2 regions of the Acidipropionibacterium virtanenii genome follow, and region 1 is predicted to be linked to the other one. Evidence: riboswitches for the same ligand, from Rfam matches in the RefSeq annotation. Region 1 holds a riboswitch; the other holds the start of a gene.
The links. Region 1 has a riboswitch for cobalamin ahead of JS278_RS00225 (FecCD family ABC transporter permease). Riboswitches for the same ligand answer to the same signal wherever they lie in the genome.
Positions count from the first base shown of each region.

Region 1 (7,515 bases):
CCTGATAGCCGTACTTCCAGAACTCCAGGTTCCGCAGGCTCATCCGGTGGGTGTCGGGCTCGGCGGACACGTCGATGTACCCGGCCTCGCGCAGCAGCGCCAGGTCCAGCTCGGGGCGCTCGGCGGTGACGCTCGGCAGCTCGGCGGTCGGGTCGCCCGACGAACCGTGGCCCTCGCTGCTGGGCCGGCCCTCGGTGACGCGTACCAGCACCCGCGACAGCGCCACCCACGCACCGTGCCTCAGCCCGGTCCGGTCGCGCCGGTAGTTCCCGTCGTAGACCAGCACGACGCCGCCCGGCCGCAGCACCTCCATCCAGCGCCGATAGGCCGCCGCCGGATCGTGGAGGGTCCACACGACATCGCGGGAGACGATCGCATCGACCGATCCGGCCTCGAACCCGTCCAGGGCCACGACGTCGCCCCGGCGGACGTCGGCGTCGACGCCGTTCCACCGGAGGTTCCCGCGGGCCGCGCCGATCATTCCCTCCGAGGAGTCGATCGAGGTGACGCGGTGGCCGAGCCGGCCGAGCATGACCGAGAAGAATCCCGGGCCGCAGCCCACGTCGACGACGTCGAGAGGCCGGTCGCCGAGCCGGGCGCCGAGCTCGTGGCGCCAGTGGCGCACCTCGCGATGGTTGCGCAGTTGTCTCTCGACGATCTCGTCGTACTCCTGCGAATCGGAGGACCACATGTCCTGGAGTCGTTCCTGAACAGACACTGACATCTCTCTTTCCTGAGGTGGATCATCGGGTGATGAGCTTGGCGAGCTCCTCGGAGCCTTGCACCGACAGCGGTGTGGCCGGATCCGAGTAGGAGTACGGCATCGTCACGACGTGCCCGGATTTGACGGCCTTGAGCTGAGAGGCGCCCTTGAACTTCTCGAAAGTCGATGTGATGGTCGAGGAGTTCCCTCCGGAGCTCAGTAGGACGATCCATTCCGGATCCCGCTTGAGAATGTCCTCCATATTGACGTCGAACACTCTCTTCTCCGTGCTCTGGTAGACGTTCTCCAGGCCGTTCGCGTCGAAGGCCGCCTGGGCCATGCTCGAGCGTCCGTAGGCGGAGACCTGACCGCCGTCGGTCGCGACCCAGAAGGCCGCGGCCGTGGCCCCCTTCCCGGCGGCACGGGTCTTGACGTCGGCGGCCTGCTTGTCGAGCGCGGCATTGAGCGTCCTCGCCCTGGCCTGGATGCCGAACATGGTGCCGACCTTGGTGACCTCCTTGGTCACCAGGTCGTAGGAGGCGTGATCGGTGGGAGCCTCGTCGTCGCAGTAGGCGTCCGGCGAGTAGAGCTTGACCCCGGCCTTGCGCAGGGCGGCGCGATCGACGCCGCCGTCGTAGCCGACCACCAGGTCCACGTGGGCGTCCAGGATGGTCTCGGTGGAGACCGTCGCGCCACCGGTGGCACCCGTGACGCTCTTGAGCTGGGGCAGTGCCCGCAGCTTGGTCGCGGTGTTGATGTCGTAGCCCTCCAGATCGAGATTTCCGGCGCGGGCGGTCACCTTGTCCAGAACGTCGAGCATCGACAGCACGGAGGCATCCGTGTCGTTGAGAATCATCACCTTCCTGGGTGCTTCTGTGAAGGTGAGCTTCTCGGAGCAGCTCATCACGGTCGCGGGGAATCCCGACCCCGAACCGGAGGACGACGGGGAGGGGTCGGAGGCCACCGATGAACCGGCACACCCCGACAGCAGGAGCACTCCCGCGGTGAGGAGTGCCAGCCCTCTGGCGGGAATGAATGTGGATGCCATGTGAGTTCCTCTCAGTATGTGTTTCGTGGACATATGAGTACCGGTTGAACGATCTTCGCAGCGAGAAGTTGGAATATGAGGAGGCGGGATATCTGGACGCCGAGAAATAACCGTGGCCGGCGATGTCACGAGGCGACGCCGCCGGATATCGGGTCGAAGAACAGCCGGGTCCGCCCGGCGTAGTCGATGCGGTGGACGTCGACCCCGTACACCCTTGAGATGAGGCCGGGATCGAGCACCTCACGGCTCGAGCCGGAGGCCACCAGACGGCCACGATCCAGGAGGATGAGCTCCTGGCAGGAGCGGGCGGCCAGGTTGAGGTCGTGCAGAACGACGATGGTGGTCGCCGGCACCTGGTCGACGAGGCTGAGCAGGTCGAACTGGTGGCTGATGTCCAGGTGGTTCGTCGGTTCGTCGAGGATGAGATGGTCGGCGTCCTGCACGATGGCCCGGGCGATCAGCGCCCGCTGGCGCTCGCCCCCCGACAGCCGGGTGACGAGCCGGTCGGCCAGGTCGGTCATGTCCACCTTCGCCAGGGCGGCGTCGACCAGATCCCGGTCGGTGCGGTCCCCGTAGCCGGCCAGCGACCGGTGGGAGAGCCGCCCCAGGCCGACGGCGTCGCGCACCGTCAGCGGCAGGGCGTCGTCGTGCTCCTGGGAGACGACGGCCACCGAGCGGGCGATGGCCCGCCGCGACATCGAGGTGATGTCGGCACCGTCGACGAGCACCTTGCCGCCGGCCGCGCTCAGCGCCCGGTACATCGTCTGCACCAGCGTCGACTTGCCGGCCCCATTGGGGCCCACGACCCCGACGGTGCGGCCGTCGCAGGCGGTCAGGTCGACATGGTCCAGGACGACGCGGTCGCCGCGGCGCACGATGAGGGAACGGGCTTCGATCATGGTCTTCTCCTGTCGGTCGTGGTCATCGGGCCGGGTTCATCCGGCTGACCAGGGCCAGCAGGAAGGGAGCCCCGAGCAGCCCGGTGATCACCCCGATGGGCAGCTCGGAGGGGCTGAAGACGGTGCGCGAGAAGGTGTCCGCCCACACCAGGAAGACCGCTCCGGCAAGCCCCGACGCGACGACCAGCAGGCGGTGGCCGTAACCGGTGAAGGAGCGCATCAGGTGGGGGATGATGAGGCCGACGAAGCCGATCCCGCCGGCCAGGGCCACGATGATGCCGACCGCCGCCGAGACCGGGATGAGGATCACCAGGCGGATGGCGGCCGGGTTGATGCCCACCGACAGGGAGGTGCGGTCGCCGCTGGCCAGGGCATCGAGCCAGGGGGCGCACAACCACAGCATCGTCATGAGGGCGATGGCCACGCAGAGGATCCAGATGGACTGGCCCCAGCTCACCTTCGCCAGCGAGCCGAGCATCCAGAACATCACCGACCGCGCCGTCTCGGGGGAGTCCGAGGAGAAGATGATGAGGTTGGTGAGGGCCTGGAAGATGAAGCCGACCGCCAGCCCGGCCAGCACCAGGGTCAGCGCCGAGCCGTGCCGGCGTCCCCCGACGCCCAGCACCATGAAGGTCGCCGTCAGGGCGCCGAGAAAGGCCATGCCCGCGACTCCGAGGGTGCTGGAGACGCCGACCACGATGATCGCGGTGGCCGCCCCGGTCGAGGCGCCGGCGCTGACGCCCAGCACGTAGGGCTCGGCCAAGGGGTTGCGGACGACGGCCTGCAGGGCCACCCCGGAGACCCCGAGGACGGCCCCCACGCCGATCCCGGCGAGGATCCGGGGCATCCGGTTCTGCCAGACGATGGCGTCGGTGATGGCGTCCCAGGTGATGGCCGGGCGCAGGCCCAGGTGATCGGCCAGGACCCCGAGCACCTGGTCCATGGGCACCGATGCGGCCCCGAACGCGATGCTGACCACGGGCGTGGCGATCAGCAGGACGATGAGCAGGGCCAGCCGGAGGCGCCTGCTGCGGGCCCTAGACACGACGACGGGTGACGGATGTGCAACAACGGACATGGGCGATCCTTGGTCAGGCCGATTCGCGCGGCCGCGGACGGGTGCCTGGAAGGTCTTCGGACTCGGTTTCACCCAGCCGGGCACCCTTCCCGGGGATCGCTCCCCAGTGGTGCGTTGCCCGCTGTCCACCTCACCGCTGCGCGTCAGCTCCGGAGTCTCACCGGATTCCCTGTCGCCAGGCATCACAGACGTTAGCAGACGTTCGCTGTGAGCGGACGCCGGGGTCGGGCGTGCGGGTGTGGCCATCGGGCGGTTTGTGGTGTGCATTTCCCGACTTACTATATGAGAACGGTTCTCAAAAGGGGAATCGGGGGTGGGACCACCGGTCTCGTCCCAGAATCGGATCTCGTGCCGTGCGCACGTAGAGAGGAGATGCCCGATGGCGAAGAAGAGCGCGGAACTGAGGCCGATCGTCAAGCTGAGGTCGACCGCGGGGACCGGATACACCTACGTGACCCGCAAGAACCGCCGCAACACCCCGGATCGACTGACGATGCGGAAGTTCGACCCCGTGGCCGGTCGTCGCGTGGAGTTCAGGGAAACCCGCTGAGGCGGTTGGCCGTCGAGCCCCGTACCGGGAAGTCCGGCGTGCTCATCTGGGCGACGAGCACCCGTGCCACCGACGGCGCCAGAGCGACCTGGCCCCGGGCGGCGGCTCTCACTCCGGCGATCAGCTCAGAGGCCGGGGCGGCCTTGAGGAGATACCCGGTCGCCCCGGACTCGACTGCCGAGAGGATCTCCTCGTCGCTCTCATAGGTTGTCAGCACGACGACCTTGATCTCCGGATGTTCAGCGTGAATCCGGGCGGTCGCATCCACCCCGTTCATCACGGGCATGCGCAGGTCCATGAGCACGACATCGGGCACTAGCCGCTCCAGCAGCGCGATGGCCTCGGCCCCGTTCGCCGCCTGACCCACCACCTCGAGGTCGACGGCGGAGGCGAGGATCGCGACGATCCCCTCTCGGACGATGGGGTGGTCGTCGACGACCAGCACCCGAGTCGAAGTCGTGCTCATGATGGTTCTTCCTGCGTAGCGGGTGCCTCCCGTAGGCGGATATGGACCTGTGTTCCCCATGCTCCCGTGGTGATACTGAGGCCGCCGTCGGCCAGGGCGAGCCGACTGGCCATCCCCGACAGTCCGTAACCGCGGGCCGTCGCGGACTCCACATCGTGGGGGAAGCCGACGCCGTCGTCGGTGACGACGAGGATGATGCCGTCAGCGGCACTCAGCTCGACGCGGACGCTGGACGCCCGGGCGTGCTTGCGGACGTTGGCCAACGACTCATCACAACTCCTCTCACTCCCGGGTGTTGCACTGAACCCCTGAACCTGCCGCCGAAACCGGGCGTTGAGCGGGAAACTCGTCCGGTCGTCGTGCCGATCACGCGCCCATGATGAGGCTTCAGGCCCGCGTCCGAGCCGCCCTCATCCCGTTGAGGATCACCAGCACCTCGGCCCCCTCGTGGATCAGCACCACCTGGGCCAGTCCGAGGACGCCGGTGACGGCCAGTGGCAGCAGTGCGGCGATGATGAGGATCGCCAGTACCAGGTTCTGATTCATGATCCGCCTGGCTCGGCGGGCGTGGGCGAATGCCCTGGGCAGGAGCCTCAGGTCCTGGCCGGTGAAGGCGATGTCGGCCGACTCGATCGCCGCGTCGGAGCCCCCGATACCCATCGCGATTCCCACATCGGCGGCTGCCAGGGCGGGGGCGTCGTTGATTCCGTCGCCGATCATGGCGGTCGGGGCGGCCGAGCACAGTTCGGTCACCGCCTCGGACTTCTCCTCGGGGCGCAGACCTGCGCGCACGTCCGAGATCCCGGCCTGGCCGGCCAGCACCCGTGCCGCACGGGGATTGTCCCCGGTGAGCATGGTGACGCCGATGCCGGCGGTCTTCAGCGCGGAGACGGCCTCGGCGGCCCCGGTCCGCAGCTCATCGCGCACGCCGATGGCGCCGACCGCCGAGGAGTCCCGCCACACGACCACCGACGTGATGCCCTTGGACTCCATGAGGGCGATGTCGACTGCCAGCCCGCCGGCGTCGTGCCATCGTGGGCTGCCCACCATGACGGTGGCCTTCTCGATCTGTCCGGAGACGCCGCAGCCGGGGGTCTCGACGACTCCTCGCGCGGTCACGGGCCTGGTGTGCGCGTCCGCGGTCCGGGTGATCGCGGCGGCCAGCGGATGGCTGCTGGTGCGCTCCAGTGCCCCGGCCCAGGCCAGGACCTGGTCGGTCGAGAACCCGTCGGCGGTGACGACGTCGACCACCTCGGGACGGTTGTGGGTCAGCGTCCCGGTCTTGTCGAGTGCGACATGTCTGATCCCGCCGAAGCGTTCGAAGGCCGCCCCTGAGGTGATGACGACGCCGAACCGGCTGGCGGCCCCGATGGCCGAGACGACGGTCACCGGCACCGCGATCGCCAGCGCGCAGGGTGAGGCCGCCACCAGCACCACCAGGGAGCGGGTGATCCACACACCGGAGTCGCCGAAGATCGATCCGAGGGCGCCGACCACCACCGCCAGGATGAGCACCCCGGGGACAAGGGGTTTCGCGATCCGGTCGGCCAGGCGGGCGCAACGCCCCTTGTCGGCCTGAGCCTGCTCCACCAGGGAGACGATCGTGGTCAACGAGTTGTCGGTGCCCGGCGCGGTGGCGCGCACCTCGATGACCCCGGAGGCGTTGACGGCGCCCGCGGGGGCGTCGTCGCCCGGGCCGACAGCGACGGGGATGGACTCCCCGGTGATCGCCGAGACATCCAGGCTGGTGCGTCCGGTGGCAATGACGCCGTCGGTGGCAATCCGGTCGCCGGCCCGCACCACGAGGATGTCGCCGGGCTGAAGGTCCTCGACCGGAATCTCCACCGGTCCGTCGCGGCGTTGGACGAGCGCCGTCTCGGGGACCAGGCGCATCAGGGAGCTGAGACCGGAGCGGGCACGGTCCATGGCCCTGTCCTCGAGGGCCTCGGAGATCGAGTACAGGAAGGCCAGAGCGGCGGCCTCCTCCACCTGTCCGAGCAGGACTGCACCGACGGCACTGATCGTCATGAGCAGCCCGATGCCGAGCTTCCGGCGGGTGATCAGGGCCTTCAGGGCTCCCGGGACGAAGGTGGATGCTCCCGCGATGAGGCCGGCCCAGAAGGCGACGAGCGCCGGGGTCCGGGCTCCGGTGAGCTGACAGACCAGCCCGATGAGGAAGAGCGCCGTTGAGGCGAGTGACAGGAGGACCTCCCGATCACGCCACCAGGGGCCCTCATCCTCGCCGGCGTCGTGCTCGTCCGAGGCGCCGGGGGAGGGGATCGTCATGCGCCGAACCGTACCCGGACGCGTGGTGGGCTCTGAAGCCGGTCCCGCTGCCGGGCTCCCGGGCCGCCAGCGAAGGTGTGTAGGAAGGTGGTTCGTCTGATCGCCAACTTCCTACACGCCTTAGACGACCAACGTGCGCGCAGGCCCGTCAGCCGACCAGCTCCCGCGGCTGATCGTTGAGCGATCCGACGAAGGAGGCGATCCGGCGCATCCCCTCGACGATCGTGGCTTCGCCGGTGGCGTAGGACAGCCGCACGTGGCCCTCCCCGAGGCTCCCGAAGGCCACTCCCGGAGCGACCGCCACCCGCTGCTCGGCGAGAAGGCGCATCGCGAACTCGTGGGAGCTCAGCCCGGTGGCCTCGATGTTCATGAAGATGTAGAAGGCGCCCTCGGGGGTGCGGCAGCTCAGTCCGTCGATGCCGTCGATGAGGCCGACCATGAGATCACGGCGGGCGACGTAGCTGGCGCGCATGACGTCGATGCCG
Region 1 is NZ_CP025198.1:49,421-56,935, forward strand. Features, by position in the region: gene JS278_RS00210 (class I SAM-dependent methyltransferase) at 1-724, opposite strand, end outside; gene JS278_RS00215 (ABC transporter substrate-binding protein) at 744-1,751, opposite strand; gene JS278_RS00220 (ABC transporter ATP-binding protein) at 1,877-2,650, opposite strand; gene JS278_RS00225 (FecCD family ABC transporter permease) at 2,673-3,728, opposite strand; cobalamin riboswitch at 3,759-3,923, opposite strand; gene rpmG (50S ribosomal protein L33) at 4,108-4,278, shown strand; gene JS278_RS00235 (response regulator) at 4,262-4,744, opposite strand; gene JS278_RS00240 (sensor histidine kinase) at 4,741-5,007, opposite strand; gene JS278_RS00245 (heavy metal translocating P-type ATPase) at 5,132-7,030, opposite strand; gene JS278_RS00250 (aminotransferase class I/II-fold pyridoxal phosphate-dependent enzyme) at 7,179-7,515, opposite strand, start outside.

Region 2 (7,515 bases), 1.1 Mb from region 1:
ACGTCACCCGGATCGCCTCGCAGGTGGGCGAGGACGGAGCGGTGCTGGCCCTGGCGGTGCTCATGACCGTCGGGGGCGTGCCGTCGATCTACTACGGCGACGAGTACGGCTACCGCGGCGTGAAGGAGGACCGCGTCGGCGGCGACGACCAGATCCGGCCGGTGCTGCCGGACTCGCCGCAGGGCATGGAGCTCGGGGCGCAGATGCTGCGGACCCACCGGGAACTGATCGGGCTGCGGCGACGACATCCCTGGCTCATCGACGCCCGCACCGAGAAGGAGGCGCTCAGCAATGAGCGCTACGTCTACCGGACCGGGGTGCCCGGCGTCGAACCGCTCATCGCCGAGTTCGACCTCACCGACCGTCCCTGGGCGGTCATCCGCGAGGCCGGGGACGTGATCTGGGAGTACCACTCGTGACGCGGGCACGGACCTGACCCGCTCGGGGTGGAAGGGAGCGAAGCGACCGTGGAGGGGTCGTCTCCTCCTCTGGTTAATCAGCCCCGAAGAGGTCTCTGGTGTAGACCTTGTCGGCGACGTCGGCGAGTTCGGGGGACATCCGGTTGGTGATGATCAGATCGCACTCGGTCTTGAATGACTCCAGGTCTCCGGTGACCCGCGACCGGAAGAACTCGTCGCCGTCATAGGTGGGCTCGTAGACGATCACCTCGATGCCCTTGGCCTTGATCCGTTTCATCACCCCCTGGATGGAGGAGGAGCGGTAGTTGTCGGAGCCGGCCTTCATCACCAGCCGGTACACGCCCACCCGGGTCGGGTTGCGGGCCACGATATCGGCGGCCACCCAGTCCTTGCGGACCCGGTTGGAGTCCACGATCGCCCCGATCAGGGTCTGGGGCACATCGGAGTAGTTGGCCAGCAGCTGACGGGTGTCCTTGGGCAGGCAGTAGCCGCCGTAGCCGAAGGACGGATTGTTGTAGTGGGTCCCGATCCTCGGATCCAGACACACCCCGTCGATGATCTGGCGGGTGTCCAGGCCCCGGCGGGCCGAGTAGGTGTCCAACTCGTTGAAGAAGGAGACCCGCATCGCCAGATAGGTGTTGGCGAACAGTTTGATGGCCTCGGCCTCGGTGGATCCGGTCAGCAGCACCTCCACGTCATCGTCCAGGGCCCCGGCCACCAGCAGGTCGGCGAAGGCGCGGGCGCGGGGGCCCCGGCCTCCCACCACGATGCGGGAGGGGTGGAGGTTGTCGGCCAGGGCGCGTCCCTCGCGCAGGAACTCGGGGGAGAAGACGACCTCCAGGCCGGGGTGGGCCTGGCGCACCGAGTCGGTGAATCCGACCGGCACGGTGGATTTGATGACCACCAGGGCATCGGGTGCCCAGGCGAGCACCTGGTCGATCACGGTGGTGACCGAGGAGGTGTCGAAGTAGTTCTGGTCGGGGTCGTAGTTGGTGGGGGTGGCGATCACCACGTGGTCGGCGCCGCGCATCGCCTCGGCGGGGTCGGTGACCGCCGTCAGGGCCAGGTCGTGGCCGGTCAGGTACTCCTGGATGAGGGGGTCGACCACGGTGGTGCGGTGATCGTTGACCAGCCCGACCCGCTCGGCGTCGACGTCGAGGGCCACCACCTCGTGGTCCTGGGCCAACAGCGTGGCCATCGCCATGCCGACATACCCCAGACCCACCACGGTGATCCTCATGGACAATCCCCTCTGTCGACGCCCGCCCCGGCGCGAACCCGCGCGGGGACGCCGGTCAGTCTACGGTTCGGTCTCTAGACTGGCCGCGGGGACGCGAGAAGGAGTGTCGATGGACTGCATCACCCTGGTCGCCGAGGACGGCGCCGATCTGGATGTGCTCGTCTGGGAGCCGGCGGGCGCCCCGAGGGGAATCGTCCAGATCGTGCCCGGGATGTGCGAGTACGCGGCCCGCTATGACGGGTTCGCGGGAGCGCTGGTCGAGCACGGATGGTTCGTCATCGCCGCTGAGCACCGCGGCCAGGGCCCCAGGGCGGCCGCCGAAGGGAGGCTCGGGCAGCTGCCGGACCGTGGCTACCACCAGCTGCTCGACGACATGTCGACGGCCTACGACCATGTGCGAGGCGAGCTGCCAGGTGTCCCCTGGGTGCTCGTGGGACATTCGATGGGGTCGTTCCTGGCCCGGACCATGGCCGCGCGGCGCGGTCGCGAGATGGCGGCCCTGGTGCTGCTGGGCACCGGTGGTTCACTGGGACCGGTGGGCGGGGCGGGAGCCGCGGTCGCCGACGTCGAGACGGTATTGCTGGGGGAGGACCACCCCAGTGCTCTGATGAACAGGCTGGCGTTCGGGCCCTTCAACGCCGCCTTCATGCCGGCCCGCACCGAATTCGACTGGCTCTCGCGCGACACCCGGGCCGTTGACGACTACGTCGCCGACCCGCTGTGCGGGTATGTGTGCAGCACCGGCTTCTACCGAGAGCTGCTGCGGGTGATGAGGGTCGCCAACAGCGTCGAGGTGATGCGGGCCATCCCGCCGCGTCTGCCGGTCGGCATCTTCTCAGGCGCCGCCGATCCGGTGGGAGGAGCAGGGCGAGGGGTCCGCCAGGTCGCCCGCAGGATGCGTGCCAACGGCGTCCGCAGCGTCGATCTGGTCCTCTATCCGGGTGCCCGCCACGAGATCCTCCACGAGGTGAACCGGCGTCAGGTCGAGTCCGAGATCATCGCCTGGATCGACAGCGCGGTGCAGAGCGCGGTACAGGGCGCCCGGGCCACCGATGCGGGCGCCGGTGCGAGCTGACGGGCCCGGGTCCGTGCACGGTTGTGCACTCGGATGATCATGTCGGCCCCGGCCTCACCGGCCGGAATGGCTGCCGTTAGGATGGGCTCGTTGGTGTCGGAGTTGCACCCGCAGCTCCGACCGCAAGAGGGAAGCCGGTGAGAATCCGGCGCTGCCCCGCAGCGGTGAATGGGAACGACATCACCATCGCCGCCGGTGTCACGGCCCGTCCGGGACGCCGACGGAGATCACAGCACTGGGTCCAGGCCCGGGAAGCGGTGACGTAGGACCTGCCTACCGGAGACCCCGGTGGGTGGGACGCCCATGAGTCCGAATACCTGCCGACGCGTCTTCGCACCGCCGCGTGCGATGCGGTGCCTGGGCCTCGAGGGGAGGCCTTCGGCACATATCCATCCACAGCGGAGCAGGAGTCTGCAGAGTATGACTGATCCCGAAAACCTCGAGGAATCGGCAGTGGCCGAAGCTCCCGAGGCGCTCACCCTGGCCGGTGTCTTCCCGGCCCCCACGCATGAGCAGTGGGAGAAGGAGGTGGCCAAGGTCTTCAACCGGGGGCGTCCCGAGGGCAAGCAGCTCACCTTCGAGCAGTCCCTCAAGCGCATGGAGCCGACCACCGTCGACGGCGTCCGGTTCGAGCCCATGTACACCCGGGACGACGCTCCCGAGAAGCTCGGCGCACCCGGCGTGGCCCCCTTCACCCGCGGCACCACCATCAGGACCGGTGCGGCCGACGCATGGGACGTGCGGGCCCTCCACGAGGATCCCGACACCGACGTCACCCGGAAGGCCATCGTCGCCGACCTGGAGCGCGGCGTCACCTCGATCTGGCTGCGCGTCGGAGCCGACGCGATCAGGCCCGCCGACATCGCCGGCGACCTCAAGGACGTGCTGCTGAACCTGGCCAAGGTCGAGGTCTCCAGCCGCGACGACCAGGAGGCCGCCGCCAATGCCCTCCTCGATGTCTACGCCTCCTCCGACCTGAAACCCGAGGAGCTGTCCTTCAACCTGGGCATCGACCCGATCGGGCTCGCGGCCCTGAACGGCGGCGACGCCGACCTCTCCGGTCTGGCCGGCTGGATCGAGAAGATCAGGAAGTACAAGAACGCGCGGGCCTTCGTGGCCGACGGCACGATCTATCACAACGCCGGTGCCGGGGACGTCGCCGAGCTGGCCTGGTCGATCGCCACCGCGGTCGAGTACGTGCGCGCCCTGGTCGAGCAGGGGGTCTCCGCCGAGGAGGCCTTCGACGCCATCAACTTCCGGGTCACCGCCACCCACGACCAGTTCCTCACCATCGCTCGGCTGCGCGCCCTGCGGACCGTGTGGAACCGGATCGGCGAGGTCTTCGAGGTGCCCGAGGACAGGCGCGGCGCCCGCCAGCAGGCGGTCACCAGCCGGCGCGAGCTGACCCGAGACGACCCCTACGTCAACATCCTGCGCGGCACCATCTCGACCTTCAGCGCGGCCGTCGGCGGCGCCGAGGCCATCACCACGCTGCCCTTCGACGCGGCCATCGGGCTGCCGAAGAACCAGTTCACCCGCAGGATCGCCCGCAACACCGGCATCGTGCTGGCCGAGGAGTGCAACATCGGACGGGCCAACGACCCGGCCGGCGGCTCCTTCTACGTCGAGTCGCTCACCAAGACCCTCGCCGACGCCGCCTGGAGCAAGTTCCAGGAGATCGAGGCCGCCGGTGGATTCGCGAAGGTCCTGGCCGACGGGAAGGTCGCCGAGGAGCTGGCGACCCTCAACACCGAGCGCGCCAAGCGCCTGGCGACCCGCAAGCAGCCCATCACCTCAGTCTCCGAGTTCCCGATGATCGGGGCGCGGACGCTGGAGGCCAAACCCTTCCCGCCCGCCCCCGAGCGCAAGGGACTGGCCTGGCACCGCGACTCCGAGGTCTTCGAGGGCCTCGTCGATCGCTCCGCCAAGGCCGCCGACAAGCCGAAGGTGTTCCTGGTCTGTCTGGGCACCCGGCGCGATTTCGGTGCCCGTGAAGGCTTCTCGGCTCCCATGTGGCATATCGCCGGCATCGAGACCCCCGAGGTCGAGGGCGGGTCCGTCGACGAGATCGTCGCCGCCTTCGAGGCCTCCGGGACCACGGTCGTCGACCTCTGCTCGAACAAGAAGGTCTACGCCGAGCAGGGCCTCGAGGTCGCCAGGGCTCTCAAGGAGGCCGGCGCCAAGAAGGTCTACCTGTCAGGCGCCTACAAGGAATTCGGTGATGAAGCCGCCGAGGCCGAGAAGGTCTTCGACGGTCGTGTCGCCATGGGGATGGACGTCGTCGCGACCCTCTCCGACACTCTGGACACGTTGGGAGTTGCCAAGTGAGCACCTTGCCCCGTTTCGATTCGATCAACCTGGGAGACGAGCAGGCGCCCGCCGATGCCCAGGAGCGCTTCGCCGCGCTGGCCGCCCAGGCCGGCGAGCAGGAGCCGTGGATGACCCCGGAGCAGATTCCGGTCGGTCACCTGTACAGCGAGGACGTCTACCAGGACATGGACTGGCTGGACACCTACGCGGGTATCCCGCCGTTCGTGCACGGCCCGTACGCCACCATGTACGCCTTCCGCCCCTGGACGATCCGCCAGTACGCCGGATTCTCCACGGCCAAGGAGTCGAACGCCTTCTACCGCGCCAACCTGGCCGCCGGCCAGAAGGGTCTGTCGGTGGCCTTCGACCTGCCGACCCACCGCGGCTACGACTCTGACAATCCGCGCGTCGGGGGCGACGTCGGCATGGCCGGCGTGGCCGTGGACTCCATCAAGGACATGCGCGAGCTGTTCGCGGGCATCCCGCTGGACCAGATGAGCGTGTCGATGACCATGAACGGCGCCGTGCTGCCGATCCTGGCCCTCTACGTGGTGACCGCCGAGGAGCAGGGCGTCAGGCCCGAGCAGCTCGCCGGGACGATCCAGAACGACATCCTCAAGGAGTTCATGGTTCGTAACACCTACATCTACCCGCCGCAGCCCTCGATGCGGATCATCGCCGACATCTTCGCCTACACCAGCGCGAACATGCCGAAGTGGAACTCCATCTCGATCTCCGGCTATCACATGCAGGAGGCCGGGGCCACCGCCGACATCGAGATGGCCTACACGCTGGCCGACGGCGTCGACTACATCCGCGCCGGCGAGAACGTCGGGCTGAAGGTCGACCAGTTCGCTCCGCGACTGTCCTTCTTCTGGGCCATCGGGACGAACTTCTTCATGGAGGTCGCCAAGATGCGCGCGGCCCGCATGCTGTGGGCCAAGCTGGTGCACCAGTTCGGGCCGAAGAACCCGAAGTCGATGAGCCTGCGGACGCACTCGCAGACCTCCGGCTGGTCGCTGACCGCCCAGGACGTCTACAACAACGTGGTGCGCACCTGCGTGGAGGCGATGGCCGCCACCCAGGGCCACACCCAGTCGCTGCACACCAACTCGCTGGACGAGGCCATCGCCCTGCCGACCGACTTCTCGGCCCGCATCGCCCGGTCCACCCAGCAGTTCCTGCAGCAGGAGTCGGGCACCACCCGTGTCATCGACCCGTGGAGCGGTTCGGCCTACGTCGAGAAGCTCACCCTGGAGCTGGCCCGCAAGGCATGGGCCCACATCCAGGAGGTGGAGGCCGCCGGAGGCATGGCCAAGGCCATCGAGAAGGGCATCCCCAAGATGCGCATCGAGGAGGCCGCGGCCCGTACCCAGGCCCGTCTGGACTCCGGCCGTCAGGCCCTCATCGGCGTCAACAAGTACCAGCTCGACGAGGACGAGCCCCTCGAGGTCCGCAAGGTCGACAACTCCCAGGTGCTGGCCGAGCAGAAGGCCAAGCTGGAGGCGCTGCGCGGCGAGCGCGACAACGCCGCCACCCAGAAGGCCCTGGAGAACCTCACCTGGGCCGCGGGCAACCCGGACCCGAGCGATCCCGACCGCAACCTGCTGAAGATGTGCATCGACGCCGGGCGCGCCGGAGCCACCCTCGGCGAGATGAGCGACGCGATGGAGAAGGTTTTCGGGCGCTACACCGCCCAGATCCATACAATCTCCGGTGTGTACAGCAAGGCGGCAGGATCCTCGGAGGCCACCGAGAAGGTCCAGGGGATGGTCAAGGAGTTCGAGGAGAAGGAGGGGCGTCGTCCCCGCATTCTCATCGCCAAGATGGGTCAGGACGGCCACGACCGCGGTCAGAAGGTCGTCGCGACGGCCTACGCCGACCTCGGCATGGACGTCGACGTCGGTCCGCTGTTCCAGACCCCTGAGGAGACCGCTCGGCAGGCGGTCGAGGGTGACGTCCACGTCGTCGGCGTCTCCTCGCTGGCGGCCGGCCACCTCACCCTGGTGCCCGAGCTGCGCAAGGAGCTGGAGAAGCTGGGTCGCTCCGACATCATGATCGTCGTCGGCGGCGTCATCCCGACCGGCGATTTCCAGGAGCTGCGCGATGACGGCGCCGTGGCGATCTACCCGCCCGGCACCAACATTCCGGAGGCCGCTGTCGATCTGATGACCAAGCTGCTCGAGCACGTCGAGGACTGATCCGGTCCACGGCACTCAACCGGTAGTGCAGAAGGCGGCCGGCCCCGGGGATTTCCCGGGGCCGGCCGTCGGCCGTGTCCGGGGCGATACGGTGGAGTCCCACACCCAGGAGGCATGCACAGCAATGAAGATCGACGTCCCCGAGCTCGTTGAGAACGTTCTGGCCGGAAGCCGGATGCACATCGCCCGGGCGCTGACCCTGGTGGAGTCCAGCAAGCCGGCTCACCGGGAACTGGCCCGTGATCTGCTGCGCCGGCTGGCCCCGCACAC
Region 2 is NZ_CP025198.1:2,396,515-2,404,029, reverse strand. Features, by position in the region: gene JS278_RS11080 (alpha-amylase family protein) at 1-419, shown strand, start outside; gene JS278_RS11075 (nucleotide sugar dehydrogenase) at 493-1,623, opposite strand; gene JS278_RS11070 (alpha/beta fold hydrolase) at 1,769-2,734, shown strand; cobalamin riboswitch at 2,809-3,073, shown strand; gene mutA (methylmalonyl-CoA mutase small subunit) at 3,155-5,062, shown strand; gene scpA (methylmalonyl-CoA mutase) at 5,059-7,245, shown strand; gene meaB (methylmalonyl Co-A mutase-associated GTPase MeaB) at 7,370-7,515, shown strand, end outside.
Region 2: linked by a shared signal. The riboswitch ahead of mutA (methylmalonyl-CoA mutase small subunit) and the one ahead of JS278_RS00225 (FecCD family ABC transporter permease) in region 1 are both predicted to bind cobalamin.